3 regions of the Paenibacillus naphthalenovorans genome follow, and region 3 is predicted to be linked to each of the others. Evidence: a T-box and tRNA genes for the amino acid it is inferred to sense, from the RefSeq annotation. Region 3 holds a T-box; the other regions hold tRNA genes.
The links. The T-box of region 3 lies ahead of IJ22_RS07745 (threonine--tRNA ligase). A T-box ahead of a tRNA ligase gene usually reads a tRNA of that ligase, here a tRNA-Thr.
Positions count from the first base shown of each region.

Region 1: it encodes a tRNA-Thr, which carries the amino acid that the T-box ahead of IJ22_RS07745 (threonine--tRNA ligase) is inferred to sense. The anticodon was not compared.
Region 2: it encodes a tRNA-Thr, which carries the amino acid that the T-box ahead of IJ22_RS07745 (threonine--tRNA ligase) is inferred to sense. The anticodon was not compared.

Region 1 is NZ_CP013652.1:4,079,358-4,087,207, forward strand. Features, by position in the region: gene IJ22_RS19995 (ABC transporter ATP-binding protein) at 1-509, opposite strand, end outside; gene IJ22_RS20000 (PucR family transcriptional regulator) at 601-1,695, opposite strand; gene IJ22_RS20005 (nickel-dependent lactate racemase family protein) at 1,842-3,170, shown strand; gene IJ22_RS20010 (hypothetical protein) at 3,192-3,584, shown strand; gene IJ22_RS20015 (gluconate 2-dehydrogenase subunit 3 family protein) at 3,593-4,189, shown strand; gene IJ22_RS20020 (GMC family oxidoreductase) at 4,186-5,754, shown strand; tRNA gene IJ22_RS20025 (tRNA-Lys) at 5,899-5,974, opposite strand; tRNA gene IJ22_RS20030 (tRNA-Tyr) at 5,983-6,068, opposite strand; tRNA gene IJ22_RS20035 (tRNA-Phe) at 6,083-6,158, opposite strand; tRNA gene IJ22_RS20040 (tRNA-Asp) at 6,322-6,398, opposite strand; tRNA gene IJ22_RS20045 (tRNA-Thr) at 6,411-6,486, opposite strand; tRNA gene IJ22_RS20050 (tRNA-Val) at 6,493-6,568, opposite strand; tRNA gene IJ22_RS20055 (tRNA-Met) at 6,616-6,692, opposite strand; tRNA gene IJ22_RS20060 (tRNA-Ser) at 6,705-6,792, opposite strand; rRNA gene IJ22_RS20065 (23S ribosomal RNA) at 6,869-7,850, opposite strand, start outside.
Region 2 is NZ_CP013652.1:4,602,762-4,610,611, forward strand. Features, by position in the region: rRNA gene IJ22_RS22670 (16S ribosomal RNA) at 142-1,692, shown strand; rRNA gene IJ22_RS22680 (23S ribosomal RNA) at 1,917-4,835, shown strand; rRNA gene rrf (5S ribosomal RNA) at 4,934-5,050, shown strand; tRNA gene IJ22_RS22690 (tRNA-Asn) at 5,057-5,132, shown strand; tRNA gene IJ22_RS22695 (tRNA-Thr) at 5,138-5,213, shown strand; tRNA gene IJ22_RS22700 (tRNA-Glu) at 5,221-5,292, shown strand; tRNA gene IJ22_RS22705 (tRNA-Val) at 5,299-5,374, shown strand; tRNA gene IJ22_RS22710 (tRNA-Thr) at 5,381-5,456, shown strand; tRNA gene IJ22_RS22715 (tRNA-Gln) at 5,477-5,551, shown strand; tRNA gene IJ22_RS22720 (tRNA-Lys) at 5,557-5,629, shown strand; tRNA gene IJ22_RS22725 (tRNA-Leu) at 5,641-5,720, shown strand; gene IJ22_RS22730 (SDR family NAD(P)-dependent oxidoreductase) at 6,096-6,866, shown strand; gene IJ22_RS22735 (2,4'-dihydroxyacetophenone dioxygenase family protein) at 6,905-7,390, shown strand; gene IJ22_RS22740 (RraA family protein) at 7,569-7,850, shown strand, end outside.
Region 3 is NZ_CP013652.1:1,611,100-1,618,949, reverse strand. Features, by position in the region: gene IJ22_RS07750 (response regulator transcription factor) at 1-259, opposite strand, end outside; partial or broken gene IJ22_RS07745 (threonine--tRNA ligase) at 410-1,879, opposite strand; T-box leader at 1,939-2,178, opposite strand; gene IJ22_RS07740 (acetyl-CoA C-acetyltransferase) at 2,351-3,532, opposite strand; gene IJ22_RS27155 (SDR family oxidoreductase) at 3,526-3,801, opposite strand; gene IJ22_RS07735 (phenylacetate--CoA ligase family protein) at 3,720-5,051, opposite strand; gene IJ22_RS07730 (uroporphyrinogen decarboxylase/cobalamine-independent methonine synthase family protein) at 5,070-5,978, opposite strand; gene IJ22_RS07725 (hydantoinase B/oxoprolinase family protein) at 5,997-7,850, opposite strand, start outside.

The sequences.
Region 1 (7,850 bases), 2.5 Mb from region 3:
AGCTTGGCGTCCAGGTTGGAGAGCGGTTCGTCCATCAGGAACACTTGCGGCTCGCGGACAATCGCACGACCCAAGGCAACACGCTGACGCTGACCGCCGGAAAGAGCCTTCGGCTTGCGGTCCAGCAAATGCTCGATGTCGAGAATTTTGGCTGCCTCGCGTACACGGGCGTCGATGTCGGCTTTCTTGAATTTACGGAGCTTCAAACCGAATGCCATGTTTTGATACACGTTCATGTGAGGATACAACGCGTAGGATTGGAAAACCATCGCGATGTCACGGTCTTTCGGTGCTACGTCATTCACCAAACGGTCGCCGATATACAGTTCGCCTTCCGTAATTTCTTCCAGACCGGCGATCATGCGAAGCGTAGTTGACTTACCGCAGCCGGAAGCGCCTACGAGAACAAGAAATTCTTTGTCTTTAATATCAAGATGAAAGTCCTTCACCGTTGCTTCTTCAGCACCAGGATATCTTTTAACGACGTGGTTTAAACGTACACCTGCCATGATTAATTCCTCCTGCGAGTTAGTATCGTGATATGGTTAAATCATACCGTACCTGACCGCAGGCTGACTATGCACAATCTTCACAAAAAAATCACTTTCTTTTCGTGACTTTGTACAATAGCATAGCGATTTTGACCAGCACCGCATGATTGAAGGTCCGAACGTCCAATCCCGTTTCCTGCTTGAATCTGTCCAGCCGGTACAGCAGTGTGTTCCGGTGAATATACAGCTTTTTGGCCGTTTCGCTGACGTTGCAGTCGAGCTGAAAGAAATGCTCGAGCGTCGTTAGGGTCTCCGGATCGAATGCCAGGTCCAGACGTTGGGCGGCGCGTTCCAAAAAACCGGCCTTCTCCGCTTCGGGGATCAGATGCACCAACTTTTCAAGCTGAAGCTCCCATGGCAAATGCGTAGTGCTGCCAACATGATACGTCCGTCCCAGCATCATCGTCTCCCGCAGCTGCAATATAGCTGCATAAAGCTCTTTGGAAGGAAGAATCGGGTAATGGACAGCCAGGTGACACTCCCCCACCCATTCATTCTCCAGCATTTCATGCAATCCATAGCCCACCGCCGCAAGCAGATCCTCCTGCGTTTCTTCATCAGGGTCGCGATCCTCCTTGTCATCTATAGAAAGGATGTTTTCCGGCGCCAGCATGAGCCATTCTTTATCTGTCAAAGGAATCAATGTGATTTCGGCATCAAAAAACGACTCCAGCAGCTTCTTCAGCTCAAGATACTGCACGCGGCGGGCCGTCGTGTAATCGCCGTACAGCAGCAGCGGAATTTTGGTGGAATACAGCCCCAGCTGGGACACCAGCATATCCGGCATCTCCGCCTGGACCAATCCGAGCTCCTGCTGCTCCCGGAACCATTCGCGTACCAGTCCCGCCTTGCGCTCCAATTCACTCACGGTTACCGGGCTTTTTTTGTCCCGGACATTCCACGCTTCCAGCATTAGCTCGACAAGCCGGCGTTCCACCGGAGTGACCGCATCCTCCCGCACCGTAAAGAGCCGGGCGTCCTGCCCTTCCTTTTGCACGAAAAAGTACACTTCCCCACCCTTGGCCAAGCTCCCCGCTCCGCTTTCCTGCGCATCGCGCCGCCAGTCGTCCCATGACCATTTGACCGATTTTACCGGAACGTTCAACGTCTTCTCGAGCCGCTCCCTTAACAGTTCCCAATCCATGTCCTGGCTCCCAACCTTCTATAAATAATGATGAAGATTACTTCGTTCGCTGTTCTATATTGTAGCATAACTGCACTGCCGTAAAAATAAAAAGGGCGCAATGTCCGTACTTTGGCGCTCCATCATTCAGGATAATTTATTGCAATATGGAAATAATTTTTAAGAGTCTGCATTCGGACGCTATCCCGCCAATATCGAAGGAGGGCAAGGTCATTCCAAGCTTGCGTTACGGTACGAGAACTGTTTCTTTTGAAATCCCCCCGGCCTGTTCTTACGAGACGATTACTTACATGCAGGAGCAGCCATGCGCAGGGCGTGACCGCTCTTTACATCTGATCCGGGAAGCGCTTAAGGCACCGATCGACTCGCCCGGACTTCGGGAACTGGCGGCCGGATACAGCCGGGCGGTCATTCTGGTCAGCGACGGCACAAGGCTCTGTCCGACTCCGCTGCTGTTGGAACCTTTGCTTGAAGAGCTACGATCCGCGGGCATTCAAGACGACGGAATCGATATCATCGTGGCGCTCGGCGTTCATCGGAAGCATACCGAAGAGGAACTGCGGGAATTGGTGGGGGAGGCCGTATACCAAAGAATTAGGGTGTACAATCATTCCGCTCTGCCTGAGGATTGCGTGCATGTTGGAACGACCTCGCACGGCACGCCGGTGGAAATCAACCGGCGGGTGGTTGAAGCGCCGCTTCGCATCGCGACGGGCAACATCGAGCCTCATGCCCTGGTCGGCGTCTCCGGCGGGGTGAAAGCACTGATTCCCGGCGTCGCCTCGCAGTCCTGTATCGAGCACAATCACGGACTGTCTCTGCAGTACCGCGCGGCGATTGGGGATCCGGATAATCCGATTCACCGCGATCTCGAGGAAGCTCATGCCTTCGTTCCCATTCATTTTCTTCTCAACGTGATCGTCGATATGGACAGGCATGTTCTGGACGCGGTAGCCGGAAATGTACACTCGGCTCATCGAACCGGCGCAGCTCTTGCCTCCGCCCGCTTCTTGCATCCCGTTCGCAAACGGTACGATCTCGTCATTGTATCTCCCGGAGGGGATCCTAAAGACCGGCAGCTCTATCAAGCGGTAAAAGCTCTGCGCAATGCCGCTGCGTTTACCAAGCCGGGAGGGCCGATCCTGATGGCGGCGGAGCTTTCCGAGGGACTCGGCAACGGCATGTTTCAGTACTGGGTCGAAACGATATCGGACCGGCCGCGGATGACGGCCAAGCTGAAACAGCACTTTGTGCTCGGCGCCCATAAAATATTGCACGTAGACGAAGTGCTTAACAGCCATCCGGTGTATTTGCATTCTTCCCTCCCCCGTCACATGACGGAGCTTCTGGGCTTCCATCCGGCGGATCATCTGGAAACGGTTCTGAAAGATCTGTCGAAGACATCCCCGCTGGAACTGGCCGTCATGCCGTTCGGTTCCTTAACCTTTCCCGGGCAACCCCGGCCCCAAGCTTAATCTCACATGGAGGCGATTCCTATGAATTGGACCGGTTGGCCCTTGGAGCGCGTTGTATTTTTATTTGTCGGCTTGGCTTTTTTGGCCGTGTGGGTACAGGTCACGCTATCGCATTACCGCCAGAACTTCCATCACAAAGCGATGTGGTCTCCTGTCATTTCATCGCCAATTTACAGTCTGGCAGCGATATGGATTGCCATATCCCGCCCGGATTGGCTGCTTTCTGTCTTTGTTTTCCTGATGTGGTTCGGCGTTCTGACCGGCACCGCCGGCTTCTACTATCATTTTCACGGCGTAGGCTTGCGTGTAGGCGGCTACAGCATGCGCAATTTTCTGGTCGGCCCGCCTGTCCTCATGCCTATGATGTACATCGCGATCAGCGTGCTGGGCCTGATCGCTTACTATTGGAGGTAAGTCAGCCTATGAAACGTCTTACCCGCTACCCCTCTTACAATGTGATGAACGAACAGCATGAATGGGATGAACATACGCGAAAAATCGTTAACTCCCGGCTGCAAACCTTCGGGGGCCATACCTTCCTCACAACGGTGGAAGCGGAAATGCTGAGAGCATGGTGCAGTCTGTTAATGGATGACGCCCGTCCGGAGATCATACAATTCGTGCTCGGCCACATCGACCGGTCACTGGCCTCCGGAGAGGAGAGCCAGCGCAAGCCCGGGATTCCTCCAGTCCAAGAGCTGGTTCGCCAGGGTCTGCAGGCGCTGGAAGCGGCATGCCAGTCCATCCATACGAAGCTTTTCTTTCATCTGGAGGAGAAGCAGAAAAAACAGCTTATGGAAGAGGTCAGCCAGGGCGAGGCGGTTCCTCACGAAGTGTGGCGGGACGTACCCCAGCAGGTATTTTTCCAGAAGCTGCTTTCCTTGAGCATAGAAGCCTATTATTCCCATCCGGAGATATGGTCGGAAATCGGATTTGGCGGACCGGCTTACCCTCGCGGCTACGCTCGTATGGAACATCTCGATCCCTGGGAGGCGAAGGAGGAGAAGAAAAAAGAATGAAGCGGAAATACGAAAACGAAACGGTGGACGTCGTCATTGTGGGTGCCGGCGCGGCGGGAGGGGTTCTGGCCAAGGAGCTCAGTGAAGCCGGAATGCGAATCGTAGTGCTGGATGCAGGGCCGTTTCGCGACCCGCAGCACGACTTTGCCAGCGATGAGTTGGCCATGAAGCAGCTGGGCTGGCAGGATACGCGCATTGTAGATGGTGCAGACCCGCTCCAGATGGGGCACAACAATTCCGGCAAAGGGGTAGGCGGAGGCACGGTGCATTTTACCGGCGTCTTCTTGCGGTTTCACGAGACAGACTTCAAGTCTAGGACGCTTGACGGCGTAGGAGAAGACTGGCCGATCGGATACGCGGATCTGGCGCCCTACTACGATAAAGTGGAAAAAGAAATCGCCGTATCGGGTCCGAAGTATTTCCCTTGGGGATCATTCCACGGCCCCTATCCGTACCCGGAGCGTGATCCGATCAGCCCGAACGCCCAATTGTTCGCTAAAGGCTGCGAGAAGCTAGGCATTCGCTGGGTGGTCAGCCCGCTCGCCATCCTGTCAGCGCCCTTTGAGGGCCGACCGCCCTGCATTAACCGCGGCTTCTGCACGCAGGGCTGCATGCCGAACGCCAAATTCAGCACACTGATCGTGCACATTCCAAAAGCCATACGGGCCGGAGCGGAGGTTCTTCCCGACTGTATGGTCACACAGGTTAACGTCGGTAAAGACGGCAGGGCGACCGGCGTCACCTTCGTTCATAACGGCAAGACCTATGAACAGCGGGCTAAATTGGTCATTATCTCCGCGTATGTCGTGGAAACCCCGAGGCTTTTGTTAAACTCGGCCAATGCGCAGTTCCCCAACGGGCTTGCGAACAGCAGCGGATGGGTGGGCAAAGCGTTCATGACGCACAGCAGCAATGACGTCTACGCGCGGTTCGATCACGATGTGCGGCTGTACAAAGGAACGCCGGTACTTGCGACGACGCAGGATTTCTATCATCTAACCGGGGGTGTCACGCGCGGCTACACGCTGCACGCCCGCGGAGTCAGGCCGCTGAGCTTTGCCCAGGGCATCTCCAAGTCGGGCGGCAGCCGCCCGGTCTGGGGCACACGTCTGCGTGAAGCGGTGCTCGACTATAACGCCTATGCGCGCATTACCATGGTCGGCGAAGTGCTGCCCGACCCCGGCAACACCGTCACCCTGAGCGAATGCAAGGACTCGAACGGCATGCCGCTGGCCAAAGTCACCTTCAGCTACGGCGATAACGACAAGCGGCTTATTGATCATGCCGTAAGTACAATGAAAGACATTCTTAAAGCCGCCGGCGGAAGGCCGGAATTCGTCGTGCCCGATACCGCCCATCTGATGGGCGGCTGCCGCATGGGGTCGGACCCGGAGAGCTCCGTGGTCAACTCCTACGGTCAGACGCATGACATTCCAAATTTGTTCATCTGTGATGCCAGTATCTTTGTTACCTCGGGTGCCGGCAATCCGACGAATACGGTCATGGCGTTGGCTTCCCGTACAGCCGACTACATTAAAGAAAAAGCCAACCTCAGGGAATTATAGCCCGTTCTCATGCCTATTGCTTGAAAATGTAAGGGGGAAGCGAATCGTTTGAATCGTCAGCGAAGAGGGTCGTGAGTCGTTGCAGTAACTTTTACAAAATGCAAAAAAGAGACCTTCTAAAGGTCTCTCTACGGTTTCACCAAATGGTGAGCCATGTAGGACTCGAACCTACGACACCCTGATTAAAAGTCAGGTGCTCTACCAACTGAGCTAATGGCTCTTATGAACTGGTGGAGGCTGATGGATTCGAACCACCGAACTCGTCAGAGAACAGATTTACAGTCTGCTGCGTTTGGCCACTTCGCTAAGCCTCCGGATTAAAAGCCTATGGTGGCTCGGGACGGAATCGAACCGCCGACACGAGGATTTTCAGTCCTCTGCTCTACCGACTGAGCTACCGAGCCTTATGTACTATAGCTTGTCATCTATAGATCAGGTCTAATCTTTGTAAATCATGGCGGAGCCGACGGGATACTCTCGTTTCACTCGAGACTGCGATGCAGTGCTAACGAGGTTAAAGCTCCGACGAACCCTAATGGGTTCTCATCCCTTACAGGATGTATATCATGGCGGAGCCGACGGGATTCGAACCCGCGGTCTCCTGCGTGACAGGCAGGCATGTTAGGCCTCTACACCACGGCTCCGCATCAGGATACTGGTGCCGCCGAGAGGACTTGAACCCCCAACCTACTGATTACAAGTCAGTTGCTCTACCAATTGAGCTACAGCGGCATATGATGGTGGAGGCTGACGGGATCGAACCGCCGACCCTCTGCTTGTAAGGCAGATGCTCTCCCAGCTGAGCTAAGCCTCCATCATTCGATAAACGCATATCGAACCTTTATAAATCAATTAAAAAAATGGTAGCGGCAGAGGGGATCGAACCCCCGACCTTACGGGTATGAACCGTACGCTCTAGCCAGCTGAGCTACGCCGCCACAGTTAGCCAACGGAGAGAGAGGGATTCGAACCCTCGCACCACTTACGCAGTCTAACCCCTTAGCAGAGGGTCCCCTTGAGCCACTTGGGTATCTCTCCAAGCTTGAACAAAACTCAAGACTTGCGCCCTGAAAACTGGATCGAAACCAAGCCGCTGATCATCTTCATGTGTTTTTTGGATAAGCCCTCGACCGATTAGTATTCGTCAGCTCCACACGTTGCCGTGCTTCCACCCCGAACCTATCTACCTCGTCGTCTACAAGGGGTCTTACATACTGGGAAATCTCATCTTGAGGGGGGCTTCACGCTTAGATGCTTTCAGCGCTTATCCCTTCCGTACTTGGCTATCCAGCCGTGCCTCTGGCGAGACAACTGGTACACCAGCGGTACGTCCATCCCGGTCCTCTCGTACTAAGGACAGCTCCTCTCAAATTTCCTGCGCCCGCGACAGATAGGGACCGAACTGTCTCACGACGTTCTGAACCCAGCTCGCGTACCGCTTTAATGGGCGAACAGCCCAACCCTTGGGACCTACTTCAGCCCCAGGATGCGATGAGCCGACATCGAGGTGCCAAACCTCCCCGTCGATGTGGACTCTTGGGGGAGATAAGCCTGTTATCCCCAGGGTAGCTTTTATCCGTTGAGCGATGGCCCTTCCATTCGGTACCACCGGATCACTAAGCCCGACTTTCGTCCCTGCTCGACCTGTTTGTCTCGCAGTCAAGCTCCCTTTTGCCTTTGCACTCTGCGAATGATTTCCAACCATTCTGAGGGAACCTTGGGGCGCCTCCGTTACGCTTTAGGAGGCGACCGCCCCAGTCAAACTGCCCACCTGACACTGTCCCCATACCCGCTTAGGGCACCAGGTTAGAACTCCGATACGATCAGGGTGGTATCCCAACGTCGCCTCTACACAAGCTGGCGCTCATGCTTCCCAGGCTCCCACCTATCCTGTACAGATCGTACCAAAGTCCAATATCAAGCTGCAGTAAAGCTCCATGGGGTCTTTCCGTCTTGTCGCGGGTAACCTGCATCTTCACAGGTATTAAAATTTCACCGGATCTCTCGTCGAGACAGCGCCCAAGTCGTTACGCCATTCGTGCGGGTCAGAATTTACCTGACAAGGAATTTCGCTACCTTAGGACCGTTATAGTTAC
Region 2 (7,850 bases), 2.2 Mb from region 3:
TAAACGACAAGCTTTAAAAGGCTTGTACAGCAAGGTTTTATTCGTGAAATTGCCCTTTGAAAACTGAACAACGAGTGAGTGTAAAGATAGAGAATCGAAAGATTCTCGCCAGTAGTAGATGATGAGCTAATCAGCTTTTCTTTATTGGAGAGTTTGATCCTGGCTCAGGACGAACGCTGGCGGCGTGCCTAATACATGCAAGTCGAGCGCTAGGGGTTCTCCCTTAGGGGAGACCTCCTGGAGCGGCGGACGGGTGAGTAACACGTAGGCAACCTGCCTGTAAGACCGGGATAACTACCGGAAACGGTAGCTAAGACCGGATAGGTGGTTTCTCCGCATGGAGGGATCAAGAAACACGGTGCAAGCTGTGGCTTACAGATGGGCCTGCGGCGCATTAGCTAGTTGGTGGGGTAACGGCTCACCAAGGCGACGATGCGTAGCCGACCTGAGAGGGTGATCGGCCACACTGGGACTGAGACACGGCCCAGACTCCTACGGGAGGCAGCAGTAGGGAATCTTCCGCAATGGACGCAAGTCTGACGGAGCAACGCCGCGTGAGTGAAGAAGGTTTTCGGATCGTAAAGCTCTGTTGCCAAGGAAGAACGCCTTGGGGAGTCACTGCCCTGAGGGTGACGGTACTTGAGAAGAAAGCCCCGGCTAACTACGTGCCAGCAGCCGCGGTAATACGTAGGGGGCAAGCGTTGTCCGGAATTATTGGGCGTAAAGCGCGCGCAGGCGGCCGCTTAAGTTTGGTGTATAAGCCCGGGGCTCAACCCCGGATCGCACCGAAAACTGGGTGGCTTGAGTGCAGGAGAGGAAAGCGGAATTCCACGTGTAGCGGTGAAATGCGTAGAGATGTGGAGGAACACCAGTGGCGAAGGCGGCTTTCTGGACTGTAACTGACGCTGAGGCGCGAAAGCGTGGGGAGCAAACAGGATTAGATACCCTGGTAGTCCACGCCGTAAACGATGAGTGCTAGGTGTTAGGGGTTTCGATACCCTTGGTGCCGAAGTCAACACAATAAGCACTCCGCCTGGGGAGTACGCTCGCAAGAGTGAAACTCAAAGGAATTGACGGGGACCCGCACAAGCAGTGGAGTATGTGGTTTAATTCGAAGCAACGCGAAGAACCTTACCAGGTCTTGACATCCCTCTGACCGGTACAGAGATGTACCTTTCCTTCGGGACAGAGGAGACAGGTGGTGCATGGTTGTCGTCAGCTCGTGTCGTGAGATGTTGGGTTAAGTCCCGCAACGAGCGCAACCCTTGAGCTTAGTTGCCAGCATTAAGTTGGGCACTCTAAGTTGACTGCCGGTGACAAACCGGAGGAAGGTGGGGATGACGTCAAATCATCATGCCCCTTATGACCTGGGCTACACACGTACTACAATGGCCGGTACAACGGGAAGCGAAGGAGCGATCCGGAGCGAATCCTTATAAGCCGGTCTCAGTTCGGATTGCAGGCTGCAACTCGCCTGCATGAAGTCGGAATTGCTAGTAATCGCGGATCAGCATGCCGCGGTGAATACGTTCCCGGGTCTTGTACACACCGCCCGTCACACCACGAGAGTTTACAACACCCGAAGTCGGTGGGGTAACCGCAAGGAGCCAGCCGCCGAAGGTGGGGTAGATGATTGGGGTGAAGTCGTAACAAGGTAGCCGTATCGGAAGGTGCGGCTGGATCACCTCCTTTCTATGGAGTCCATGCTGACGGTAGGTCAGCGGACAAATCTGCAACGTAAGTTGCAACGGCACTCACTCGTGTTCAGTTTTGAAAGGTGCAATGCCTTTCAAAACCGTTTGTTCCTTGAAAACTGGATATCGAAACAAAGCAAAATGCTGAATCATCCCGCTGCGATTTTTGTAAGAAAATCGTCAGCAGCCGATACGTAAGTGTCGGTACCGAATAACCAAATTGGTTAAGCTAATAAGAGCACACGGAGGATGCCTAGGCGCTAGGAGCCGATGAAGGACGTGGCGAACGACGAAATGCCTCGGGGAGCCGTAAGCAGGCTTTGATCCGGGGATGTCCGAATGGGGAAACCTGCGTATCGTAATAGATACGTACCATGCAGTGAATACATAGCTGCATTGGAGGCAGACGAGGGGAACTGAAACATCTAAGTACCCTCAGGAAAAGAAAACAAAAGTGATTCCGTCAGTAGCGGCGAGCGAAAGCGGATTAGCCCAAACCAGGGGGCAAGCCCCCTGGGGTTGTGGGACGTCAACGTGGGTTGAGCAGAGTAGGTGAAGCGGTCTGGAAAGGCCGGCCGGAGAAGGTAACAGCCCTGTAGCCGAAATTCTGCGAAAGCCCTAGACGGATCCCGAGTACCGCGAGACACGTGAAACCTCGTGGGAATCCGGCAGGACCATCTGCCAAGGCTAAATACTCCCTGGCGACCGATAGTGAAGCAGTACCGTGAGGGAAAGGTGAAAAGAACCGCGGGAGCGGAGTGAAAGAGAACCTGAAACCGTGTGCTTACAAGAAGTCAGAGCCCGTTAAAGGGTGATGGCGTGCCTTTTGTAGAATGAACCGGCGAGTTACGTTTGCAAGCGAGGTTAAGGTGAGAAGCCGAAGCCGCAGCGAAAGCGAGTCTGAATAGGGCGAATGAGTTTGCAGGCGTAGACCCGAAACCGTGTGATCTACCCCTGTCCAGGGTGAAGGTGCGGTAACACGCACTGGAGGCCCGAACCCACGAATGTTGAAAAATTCGGGGATGAGGTGGGGGTAGCGGAGAAATTCCAATCGAACTCGGAGATAGCTGGTTCTCCCCGAAATAGCTTTAGGGCTAGCCTCGGGAGATGCGTCGTGGAGGTAAAGCACTGATTGGGTGCGGGGCCCGCCAAGGGTTACCAAGTCCAGTCAAACTCTGAATGCCACAGACGTTAACCCGGGAGTCAGACAGTGAGTGCTAAGATCCATTGTCAAGAGGGAAACAGCCCAGATCATCAGCTAAGGTCCCCAAGTGTGTGTTAAGTGGGAAAGGATGTGGAGTTGCGCAGACAACCAGGATGTTGGCTTAGAAGCAGCCACCATTCAAAGAGTGCGTAATAGCTCACTGGTCGAGTGACTCTGCGCCGAAAATGTAACGGGGCTAAACACACCACCGAAGCTATGGCTAGATATGAAAATATCTGGGGTAGGGGAGCGTTGTAACAGCGTTGAAGGTTGATCGTGAGGACAGCTGGAGCGGTTACAAGTGAGAATGCCGGTATGAGTAACGAAAAGATCAGTGAGAATCTGATCCGCCGAAAGCCTAAGGGTTCCTGAGGAAGGTTCGTCCACTCAGGGTAAGTCGGGACCTAAGGCGAGGCCGAAAGGCGTAGTCGAAGGACAACAGGTTGAAATTCCTGTACCACCGTGAACCGTTATGAGCGATGGGGTGACGCAGAAGGATAGTGACGCGAGCTGATGGATGCTCGTCCAAGCAGTGAGGCTGGTGTGCAGGCAAATCCGCACATCGAAAGGCTGGGCTGTGATGGGGAGGGAAAATTGGAGTACCGAAGGTCATGAGTTCAGGCTGCCAAGAAAAGCCTCTAGCCAGGGAGAAGGTGCCCGTACCGCAAACCGACACAGGTAGGCGAGCAGAGGATGCTAAGGCGCGCGGAAGAACTCTCGTTAAGGAACTCGGCAAAATGACCCCGTAACTTCGGGAGAAGGGGTGCCCCGGTAGGGTGAATAGCCCGAGGGGGCCGCAGTGAAAAGGCCCAAGCGACTGTTTAGCAAAAACACAGGTCTGTGCGAAGCCGCAAGGCGAAGTATACGGGCTGACGCCTGCCCGGTGCTGGAAGGTTAAGGGGAGCGGTTAGGGTAAGACCGAAGCTGTGAACCGAAGCCCCAGTAAACGGCGGCCGTAACTATAACGGTCCTAAGGTAGCGAAATTCCTTGTCAGGTAAATTCTGACCCGCACGAATGGCGTAACGACTTGGGCGCTGTCTCGACGAGAGATCCGGTGAAATTTTAATACCTGTGAAGATGCAGGTTACCCGCGACAAGACGGAAAGACCCCATGGAGCTTTACTGCAGCTTGATATTGGACTTTGGTACGATCTGTACAGGATAGGTGGGAGCCAGGGAAGCATGAGCGCCAGCTTGTGTGGAGGCGACGTTGGGATACCACCCTGATCGTATCGGAGTTCTAACCTGGTGCCCTAAGCGGGTATGGGGACAGTGTCAGGTGGGCAGTTTGACTGGGGCGGTCGCCTCCTAAAGCGTAACGGAGGCGCCCCAAGGTTCCCTCAGAATGGTTGGAAATCATTCGCAGAGTGCAAAGGCAAAAGGGAGCTTGACTGCGAGACAAACAGGTCGAGCAGGGACGAAAGTCGGGCTTAGTGATCCGGTGGTACCGAATGGAAGGGCCATCGCTCAACGGATAAAAGCTACCCTGGGGATAACAGGCTTATCTCCCCCAAGAGTCCACATCGACGGGGAGGTTTGGCACCTCGATGTCGGCTCATCGCATCCTGGGGCTGAAGTAGGTCCCAAGGGTTGGGCTGTTCGCCCATTAAAGCGGTACGCGAGCTGGGTTCAGAACGTCGTGAGACAGTTCGGTCCCTATCTGTCGCGGGCGCAGGAAATTTGAGAGGAGCTGTCCTTAGTACGAGAGGACCGGGATGGACGTACCGCTGGTGTACCAGTTGTCTCGCCAGAGGCACGGCTGGATAGCCAAGTACGGAAGGGATAAGCGCTGAAAGCATCTAAGCGTGAAGCCCCCCTCAAGATGAGATTTCCCAGTACGTAAGACCCCTTGTAGACGACGAGGTAGATAGGTTCGGGGTGGAAGCACGGCAACGTGTGGAGCTGACGAATACTAATCGGTCGAGGGCTTATCCAAAAAGCACATGAAGATGATCAGCGGCTTGGTTTCGATCCAGTTTTCAGGGCGCAAGCCTTGAAGTTGCAATGCCAGTTTTGCTAAAGCAAAACACTTCGTTTGGTGATGATGGCGGAAGGGAACCACGCGTACCCATACCGAACACGACCGTTAAGCCTTCCAGCGTCGATGGTACTTGGACCGCAGGGTCCCGGGAGAGTAGAACGTCGCCAAGCGAATATTCCCTGATAGCTCAGTTGGTAGAGCACTCGACTGTTAATCGAGTTGTCACAGGTTCGAGTCCTGTTCGGGGAGCCAAACTTGCTTCCATAGCTCAGTAGGTAGAGTGCATCCATGGTAAGGATGAGGTCACCGGTTCGATCCCGGTTGGAAGCTCCATACATAGGGCCCGTTGGTCAAGGGGTTAAGACACCTCCCTTTCACGGAGGTAACAGGGGTTCGAATCCCCTACGGGTCATCCCGTGGAGGCTTAGCTCAGCTGGGAGAGCATCTGCCTTACAAGCAGAGGGTCGGCGGTTCGATCCCGTCAGCCTCCACCATCATATGCCGCTGTAGCTCAATTGGTAGAGCAACTGACTTGTAATCAGTAGGTTGGGGGTTCAAGTCCTCTCGGCGGCACCAGAGATGAATGATCTACATATTGGGGATTAGCCAAGCGGTAAGGCAACGGACTTTGACTCCGTCATGCCTAGGTTCGAATCCTAGATCCCCAGCCATTTATGAGCCATTAGCTCAGTTGGTAGAGCACCTGACTTTTAATCAGGGTGTCGTAGGTTCGAGTCCTACATGGCTCACGTTGTAAAACGCGCGTATGGCGGAATTGGCAGACGCACCAGACTTAGGATCTGGCGGGAGACCGTGGGGGTTCAAGTCCCTCTACGCGCATCCGAAACATAAAGACCCTTGGAACAAAACTTCCAAGGGTCTTTTTATATTGTTCTCAAGAACGCCGCTGCTGCCCCTTGACAATCTCCTTGCTACATCCGTATCCACAGACTTTCTGCACTATGCCCAGAAGGGAATGAGGACTTGACGTGGCTCATACGGTATAAGGTATCAAAAAGAAATTGACAGATGGCATAAGTATGTTATAATGTGAAATATAGAAACAAACTAATATATTAGATATTAGTTGAAGACAGTAAACCTCTTTGGTAGAAATTTGACGGGGATCTTGGAGTAGTGCTGCCAAATCAAAGCCTCTGATAAGGAATACTAAGGGAAACGAATAATCAAATACAACAGGATGGGAGTGTAAACATGGGCTCAAATCAAGTGGCCATCGTAACTGGCGGTTCGTCAGGACTTGGATTATCCGTTGTTCAGCGATTTGCCGAAAAAGGCTTGACCGTGGCGATCGTCGATATTGCAGTGGAAAGCGGAGAAGCGCAGAAAAACAGATTAAGAGCTGAAGGCTATGATGTTCATTTCTTCCCGGCCGACGTATCTGATCAAGAGGGTGCCAGAGTAGTCGCAGAGAAAGTCGTTAAAGCATTGGGCAGTATTCATATTCTGATCAATGCGGCGGGAATCATCAGACGCTCACCCAATGTAAAGGTAACAGACCAGGAGCTTAAAGGTGTCCTCAATGTTAACTTAAATGGAACCGTTTACATGTGCCAAGCGGTTCAACCTTATATGGCTCAAGGCGGAGGCGGTGCCATTGTTAATTTTGCTTCGATGCTTGCCCATTACGGAAGCAAGAATTTGCTGTCGTACGCTGCCTCGAAAGGAGGAATCGTTCAAATTACGAAATGCTTGGCGGTGGATTGGGCTGAATATAATATTCGCGTCAACGCTGTAAGTCCTGGTTATATCGAGACACCATTGTCATCCGGCGCAACGAGGGATCCCGTATTTAAGGACAGAATTCTTTCGAGAACCCCGCAAAGACGTTTTGGGTTACCGCAAGAGGTTGCTGCTGCAATCGATTTTTTGAGCTCCAAGGACGCAAGCTTTATTACGGGTGCCGTTCTTCCTGTAGACGGCGGACTCCTCGCCGGAGATCCATCTTTATTCCCGCCTGCCTAATATTTTTATAAATAATAAACAAATGGAGGAAAGAAAAAATGACACAAACACAAACTTTAAATGACTTTACAAAAATGGTTGGATTACCGGATCAGGCCATTGATATTAACGAGATCCCTTGGGTTCCCCAAACCGATCGTGTATGGTTTAAACCGGTTCGTTTTGATTTGTCTACCGGACGTTGGATTAACTTATTGAGAGTATTGCCAGGCGGAATAGTAAACCGTCATCGTCATACCGGCGGGCAGGTCATGGCCTATACCATCCAGGGCCAATGGAGGTATTTGGAAAGAACGTGGGTCGCTAAGCCAGGTACATTCGTTTATGAGCCGCCGGGCGACATTCACACGCTTGTCGTTGATGGAGAGGAAGAAATGATCACGCTCTTCATATTGGAAGGAACGATTCAATATTTGGATGATGAAGATCAAGTATATTATCAAGACGATGTGTTTACGAAATTGAAGCTTTACAAAGAATACTGTCAAAAACACAATATTCCGGAAATCAACTTGCTGTACTAAATCGACCCGAGCCTCGAATGCTTGAATTATCGGAAAAGCCGTGATCAGCGGCATGCAAGTTAAAAGCAAAAGTATCTATCGGCTCGTTGCGATGGGTACTTTTGTTTTTCAAGCCATATACACGCTTTAGATCGGGTTCTTGTACAACAATTGTAAAATGAAGGATGGGGAACTACTAATGAAGAAAATAATTAATCCAAGGCCGCAAATTGATGAAGCAAAAATTAAACCTTTTCGTGATATGGCCGATGTGTTATCGTTATCCTGTGTGGTCGGAGATGCGATGCAGCGCAATCAGGTCATGAGGCATGATATGAAACCGAAAGCGGCAAATAAGAAAATCATTGGACCTGCCATTACGGTCAAATTAACCGCCGGCGATATTGTCGATTGCCTGGAAGTATTTGAGGTTGTAAAACCGGGCGATGTGATCGTCATTGATGCTTTTGGGGAAACTGAA
Region 3 (7,850 bases):
GATTGTTTTCCGACACTTTGGCGGTAAGCATGAGAATTGGAACGGAATGGTTTTGACGTATGGTTTGGCATACAAGCTCCCCCTCCATATCCGGCAGCATGAGATCGAGTATGACGAGATCGACCGGCAGGTTTTGCAGAGTATACAACGCCTCTTTTCCGGTTGCCGCTTCTAATGTTTTAAACCCTTCCTTGTTAAGATAGGACACCATGACATCGCGAATTTTCTCCTCGTCATCCACCACCAAAATCGTTTTCATGACCATCCTCCAAACACGTTTCTTTGATTACTTTACCACTGACTTGTGAAGAAATGATGTAGGCTTCCAACAATTCTTTCCATTCGCTTATATTTTTAATAACCTTGTTCCCTACTCATCCTATTTTCGTGTGAAAAAGCACGCCAGCCGTCACTTTTTTTCACGAATTTCTTTGCAGATCTGCTCAGCGATTTCTTGCACGCTTTTTGTCCCGAGATCCCCTTCCCCGCGTTTTCTGACGGCTGCTGTGCCGGAGGTTGCCTCGTTTTCACCGAGTATCAGCATATAAGGAATTTTCTCCAACTGAGCCTCGCGGATTTTGTAGCCCAATTTTTCGTTACTCCCGTCGACCTCGACCCGTATACCAGCGTTCCGGAGCGCTGCCTTCACTTGAAAAGCATAGTCGAGGAATGGAGCCGACACCGGCAGCAGCTTCACCTGAACCGGCGCAAGCCAAAGCGGAAATGCGCCGCTGTAGTGTTCCGTTAAAATGCCAATGAACCGGTCAATGGAACCATATACGGCACGATGAATCACGACTGGCCGGTATTTCCTGTTGTCTTCGCCGATGTACGACAGGTCAAATTTCTCCGGCATCTGAAAATCCAGTGTGCCCCGGACAATTCATCGGTTTGAGCGCGAATTTTGTTTCGTCAACCTCGGTAAAGTACATATTTTCACGGTAATGATCCCAGTGGCCTGACTTCTCCTACAGCCTTTGTTTCATGATAAACGGTGTGCGTACTTCTTCATAATCCCGTTTTTGCTGCATATTGCGCAGGAAGTTTTCAAGCTCCGTCCGGATGACCATCCCTTTTGACAAGTAGAATGGCATACCCGGCGCTTCTTCGGATAACATAAACAATCCGAGCGCTTTGCCCAGCTTCCGGTGATCGCGCTTTTTGGCTTCTTCAAGAGGTTTCATATGCTCATCGAGCTGCCCCTTTTTCGAGAATGAAGTCCCGTAAATACGCTGAAGCATTTTATTCTTTGAGTCACCGCGCCCATAAGCTCCGGCAACATTCATCAGTTTGAATGCTTTGATCCGGCCGGTGGAGGGCAGATGCGGTCCGCGACAAAGGTCTGAAAACTCTCCCTGCATATATATGGTAATCACTGCATCCTCGGGTAAATCGCGAATAAGCTCCAGCTTTAGCGGCTCTTCAAGTGCTTCGAACATGTTTACGGCTTCTTCGCGACGAATCACACGACGGGTGATCGGCAGGTCCTCCTGCACAATCTTCTCCTTCTCTTTTTCGATCGCATCAAGGTCGTCGTTCGTGAGCGGCTTCTCAATGTCGATGTCGTAGTAAAACCCGTCAGCGATAACGGGGCCTATTCCGAGCTAGACGGCCTTAACCCCGTATATGCGCTTCATGGCTTGCGCCATCAAAATGCGCCGTACTGTGACGATAGACCTCCAGCCCATCCTTGCTGTCAAGTGTAATGATTTCCCATCCTCTTCAATCGGAGGTTTACATCGACCAGCTTGCCATTGATTTTTCCTGCCACGGCTTCTTTCTTCAATCTTGCACTGATGGACTCCGCCACTTGCTCAATAGTTGTGCCGCGTTCGTATTCCCGAATCGCTCCATCGGGTAGTGTCACTTTTATTGCCATTAGAAACCCTCCGTCATCCATTTGATCTTTATTTTGAACGCAAAAAAGCGCACTTGTCCGAAAGGGACGAGTGCGCTCGTGGTTCCACCCTAATTTGACTCGCAAAGAAGCGAGTCCTCATTCGTTTCTATAACGGGAATACCCGGCGAAGTTTACTCTCAAGGATGTTAACCCTGATTTCCATATCGCAGCTACAAGGTGGTAAATCCTTAGGATTACCGAAGAGGCTTTCAGCCGATGACCTCTCTCTCTCTGGTCGGATCTCGTTAAGAATTCTTGCCCTTGATTACAGCTTTTATTTTTCACATATAATATCGCTTCGAGTTTATCATGTCAAGCCAACACGATTCATTTGCAAGAATAATAACAGGAGCAGCTCACTTTCATGCTGATCCATCGGATGACAAGGATTTGTTAGAACATACGTTTCTCTCTACTGGATTTATCGTGCCCTCCTCTACACGGTCCGCCTCATACTCGCTCCCAAATTGCCGCGATGCCTTGCCCCCCGCCAATACAAAGGGATGATACGCCAAATTTCTTGTTTCTGCGCCGCAGCTCGTACACAAGTGACAATGTAATTCTCGCACCGCTTGCCCCAAGCGGATGCCCTATCGCGATGGCCCCTCCGTTCACGTTGCCGAGCTCCGGATCGAAGTCAAGCTCCTTCTGGCACGATAAGTATTGAGCGGCAAAGGCTTCATTGATTTCGATCAGATCCAGAGACTGTATAGACATGCCTGCACGCTTAAGTGCTTGCCGAATCGCTTCTACCGGGCCAATGCCCATGATTTTCGGCTCTACGCCGACAATTCCCCATGAAACTAATCGAGCGATGGGTTTCAGGTTGCTTCTTTTGATGCCGTCCTCCGATGCGATGACCGTCATGGCTGCACCATCGTTGATACCGCTTGCGTTGCCGGCTGTGACGACCCCGTCCTTCGTAAAACGAGCAGGCAGCTTTGCCAGCGCCTCCATGGTCGTTTTCCGTGGATGCTCATCCTGATTCACCACCGTATCGCCTTTACGAGATTTTATGATAACCGGTACAATTTCCTCCGCAAAAACACCCTTCTCGATGGCCGTTAACGCTCTCTCCTGACTGCGGAGGGCAAAGGCGTCAACTTCTTCTCTGGTGAATCCATATTTGACGGCAAGATTTTCTGCTGTCATCGCCATCGTGCAATCGCCATAAGGATCGTAAAGCGCCTCCCACAGATAATCCTCCATCGTTGATTTCCCCAGCGGAATGCCCCACCGGGCGCCTCGAACAACATGCGGCACCTGACTCATATTTTCCGCTCCGCCGGCTAATGCCAAGTCGGATTCACCAAGCATGATCGATTGCGCCGCATTCACGATCGCCTGCAAGCCCGAGCCGCATAGGCGATTGACTGTCAGGCCCGGCACGTGCTTGGGCACGCCCGATTTTAATCCAGCGTGCCGGCCCATATAAATCGCATCCGTACTCGATTGAATGACGTTCCCGAGGACGACCTGGTCGATCTCTTCAGGAGCCACATTCGCCCTTTCCATCGCTTTCTTAGCGCTTTCCACTGCAAGTTCTATAGCAGAGACATCCTTAAAGGAGCCTCCAAAATCCCCGAAGGCGGTGCGCGCCCCGTCTATCAAATACACCTCGCGGTTCACCATGCCTTTCCTCCTCCGATATGGAATTTCCCCTGCAGTACGCAGGGAATGCGTTTCGCGTATTTCGCCACTCCGCCATCAACAGCATAATTTTGTCCAGTAATAAAAACTGCATCGTCGCTTGTGAGGAAGAAGGCCGAACCAACGAGATCGTTCGGTGTCGCGACCTTCTTAATCACTTGCGAAGCTGTTATTGCGAAGAAACTTTTGGGCGCTCGACAAGCTTCCGTTTCATCCCGCCCTGCGCAGCCAATGCACCTTTTTCCACCCATTCGATATGGGCTCGGAACACTAGCTTCTGGCGGATCGCGAGCTCTATGTCGAGTTTTAATGCTTCCAATTCTCCCGCATCGGGTTCGTACTCTACCTGAATTCGTACAGGAGGCTGTACGTTCGGGCCTGCTCCGTCCGCAAATATCCGTATTTCCCCAGTGGTCCTCGGCCTGAAGGAAGAAACGACATCCGCTACCGCGGACGGATATACATTTACACCTTGTACAATCAGCATGTCGTCCGCCCGGCCTACGCAGCTAATCCGTATGCCTGTTCTACCGCAATCACACGTTCCGTCGCCCACCACTTCCACAAGATCTCCAATCTTAAACCGGATCAACGGAGTACACTCACGATGAATGGCTGTATACAGCAGTTCACCGACTACACCCTTTTTCGCCTCGATCACCTCTCCAGTGAGCGGATCGAGCAGCTCCGGAATGATATAGCCTTGACCGAAGAAATGCATGCCGTCTTGGCATTCACATTCGCTCCAAATGACAGTACAAAAGTCTGCCGTTCCCATGCAGTCGTATACTTTCGCGCCCCACGTTTCTTGAATTTGGCGTCGGACGTCGGGCAAGCCGGCACCCGGCTCCCCGCCCAAACCAATGTTCTTGAGCCCTATGGATCGAGGATCCAGGCCGAGCTCATCTTGGGCAAGCCGAGCCAAATAAGTAATAAACGAAGGGGTGGAGATCGCGAAGTCGGCGCCTGTGATTTGCAGCACGCTCAGCGTTCGCGCCGGTTCGTTGTTTCCGCTCGGAAGCACCGCCGCCCCGAGATGCTGCAAGCCTTCATAAAAGCTTAAGCCTGCGATCCACCAACCGAACGTCAACGGCACCCAAGCCCGGTGCTCGGGCCGGCAGCCCATCGCCCACATGCAGCGGGCGACCAGATCCCGCCACATCTCCCGGTCTCGCGCCGACGCTCCAACAAGCGTAGGCTTCCCTGTAGTGCCCGAGCTCGCGTGAATGCGTCCGATTTGTTTCCAGTCGACGCACGCATGACCGCCAAGCGGAGGATACAATTCCTGACTCATTCGAACCTCTTGTTTCGTCGTAACGGGAAGCTTAGCAAGATCGGAAAGCTTGAACGTTTCTGCATCGATTCCCTTGAACTTCTCTTGGTACATCGGCGAATGTTTCAACACCCAAGAAAGCTGCTGGCGCAATCTGCTCTCCTCCAGTGAATGAAGCGAACCCGGTACGCTTGTTTCCAGATCTGGGGCCCAATAGATCCGATCCATCGGATCACACCTCCTTGATTATGGATTAATCAGCATTTTCCATTGGTCGATGCGGCTTTGAAATTCACGTGCCGTTACTCGCCCGAACCAATCCGATTCACTTGTAAAGAGCAGACAACCAGGTTCCAGGGCAAATGCGCGCAGCGCAGCCGCCTTATCCGGTGTTAACGGATCGTTACCTACTATGGCCCCGTACGTGCCCACGGATTTCAGCGCATCCGAGAGCTTCGGAGAACGGATCGGGTCGATGCAAGGGATGACGCCCCTGTCCGCATCAAGCATCGTGTCGAGCCAAAGATCGGCGGAACCGGCCAGATGCAGCGCGGGAATGGATTGATAAAATCGAATCGTCCCCCAGATCGGCGCCGTTACAGCGAGGTATTCGTCGGTATCCTGCGGAGGGTGCTCGCCAGCCTCTACCAGCCAAATCAAATCTGCGCCGCTTTCGCACACCACGCGAGCCATGCGAAGCACAGCATCTGCAGCCTTGTCCAGCGCGACACCCCCGGCGTCCGAAATCCGCCGCGGCCCTTGAAGTGCCACGGCCACCGCCGCTTTGTCCCCGAGCATCTGCTTCAACCGCTTGACCGTCTCTACCAGCACAGGCATCCGCCCCCCAGAGGCGAGGGCGGGATCGCCCTTGAACGGATAGGAGTTCGGACGAGGCGGATATACCGACCAATCCAGTTGCGCCCCGAACGCTTCCCACTCGATGTTCGATCCCGATTCCACAACGACCACGTCCAGCCCCAGCGCCCGCTGCAAATCGCGCAGCGTATTAGCCATCTTGGTCGAATTGCTCAAAAATTCCCTGGGCGAGAGACCCGCCATTTCGCCGGCCGCAGCGCAGACGAGCGGGGCGAGGAGCTTCCGCCCCGCCCGTCCGCCCGTCAATACGGTATTCAACAATTCTTTAGGAGAGGACATGAGTCAAGTGCCTCCTTCTTACATTCTCATCATCATGTCGGTCGATTGACCTTCCGGCCAGGAGCCGAAAGAGTGCAAGATTTCTTCCGCAGGCTTTAACTTTTCCCATTCCTTAATGAATGCAGAGTACGGTTTGCCGCGGCCTCGGCGAGCGGCTCTCTCCTCGTTCCGGAGACGGTTGGTCGCTTCCACGTCGACCTTATGCGCCCTTTCATCAAAGATGACCTTATACATTTCGGCGGCTGTTTCATTCGTGATAATTTGGTTGATGACGTCTTCTCCGACCGATTCCGGATCGGCTTCAAGCGGATCTCCGTAGCCGGCGCCGCCTGCGGAGAAGCCGTATGCCATCACGTCGCCTTCGTTATAGGGGCGAGCGGATCGGCCGAAGAACTCAATCTCCCAGCTGCCTTCAATCCAACGCTCCGTCAGTGTTTCTTTCACTTCCAGACGATGACTCGTTCCTTCCTTCATCTTCTGCACGACATCCGCATTACGGATGCCGATGCCCGGTACCGTGCAAGGCGCATACCCGCCGAACAAACCTTGCGGCGTCTGTACCTTCGAGTTGTCGGCAATTGCCATAAAGAATACTTGCGGGACTTGGTGCGCAACCCACATCTGAGCGGTGCCGACGCCACCGCGGTTTTTGCCATGGCCGCAAGAATCTTTCCAGTGCTGCGAGAGCGGAATGAGCAGCGGGAATTCGTTCTCCATGAGCTCTACGTTCGGAGCGCGGCCGAAAGGGCACCACGGGAACCCGAACGCATTCATCCCTTTGAGCGCGGGGCGACCGCCCTGGCCCTCCGTGTTGATCGAGTAGGCAATCATGTCCGCGAACGGCAAGCCCCATTGTGACAAGCCGGCGATCACCATCGCGTTGCCGGCATTAGAGGACGAGGCTACAACCTTGTCGGCATCCTGCGTGCAGAACATCATCTTGGCGAACGCATTCGCGCTGGCGGACATGACGCCCGTACAGATCATGACCGCATTGGAGGTCGCCGCCTTCGGATCCGGATTCAGAATGGTTCCTTTCGGAATGCGAAACTCGATCGGCTCAAACGTGGCGCTCGAGATCGGCAAATCATAGAACACGTAGGAATAAATGTAGTTGGCCACGTGACCGACAACAGCCTGCACATGAGCATGATAGCTTGAATAGTTTTCCGGCGACGTCCCCGTGAAATCGTAGATCAGTTTGTCGCCTTTCTTCTCAAGCGTCAGCGACGCATTGCGAATTAAGCCGTGCTTTACCCCTACCGCGTCGGAGAACGTAACGCAGCGGAATTTGCCGTCCGGCCAGGATGCCAAACGTTTTGTCGCGCCTTCCCTAGCCACCTCAAGCATTTTTCGCAGCAGGCCAACGACGAATTCAGTGCCTTCACGGTCCGCAAGCTCGATCAGGCGCGTTCGTACCCGGTCCGCAGACGTCGCCCGCGCCTTCAAATCTGTCACCATCATCTGCGGCGCGCGAATGCCGTATGCCGTGAACACTTCAATCCAGTCCTCCCGAAGCTCGTGATTCTCTCCGATCTTCACAGGCGGGAGACCAAGCCCTTCTTCGAACCTCGAGGTTGCGGATACAGGCATTCCCCCCGGCTCAATCGCTCCGGTCTCGGTCATATGGCTCGCCGCTCCGGTCCAAGCGATCAGCTTGCCGTTGTGGAACACAGGCGTGATACAAACCATGTCCGGGTTATGGATACCGCCATAGAGCGCGTCGTTTGCAAACCAGACGTCGCCGTCGTTGATACCCGGGTTTTTACTGTAATTCTTAATGATGTATTTGATAATAATCGGCTGAATGATGGCGTGAAGATAAGTGCCCGCCGCGGAGTTGACCAAATCTCCGTTCGCGGTAAAGATCGC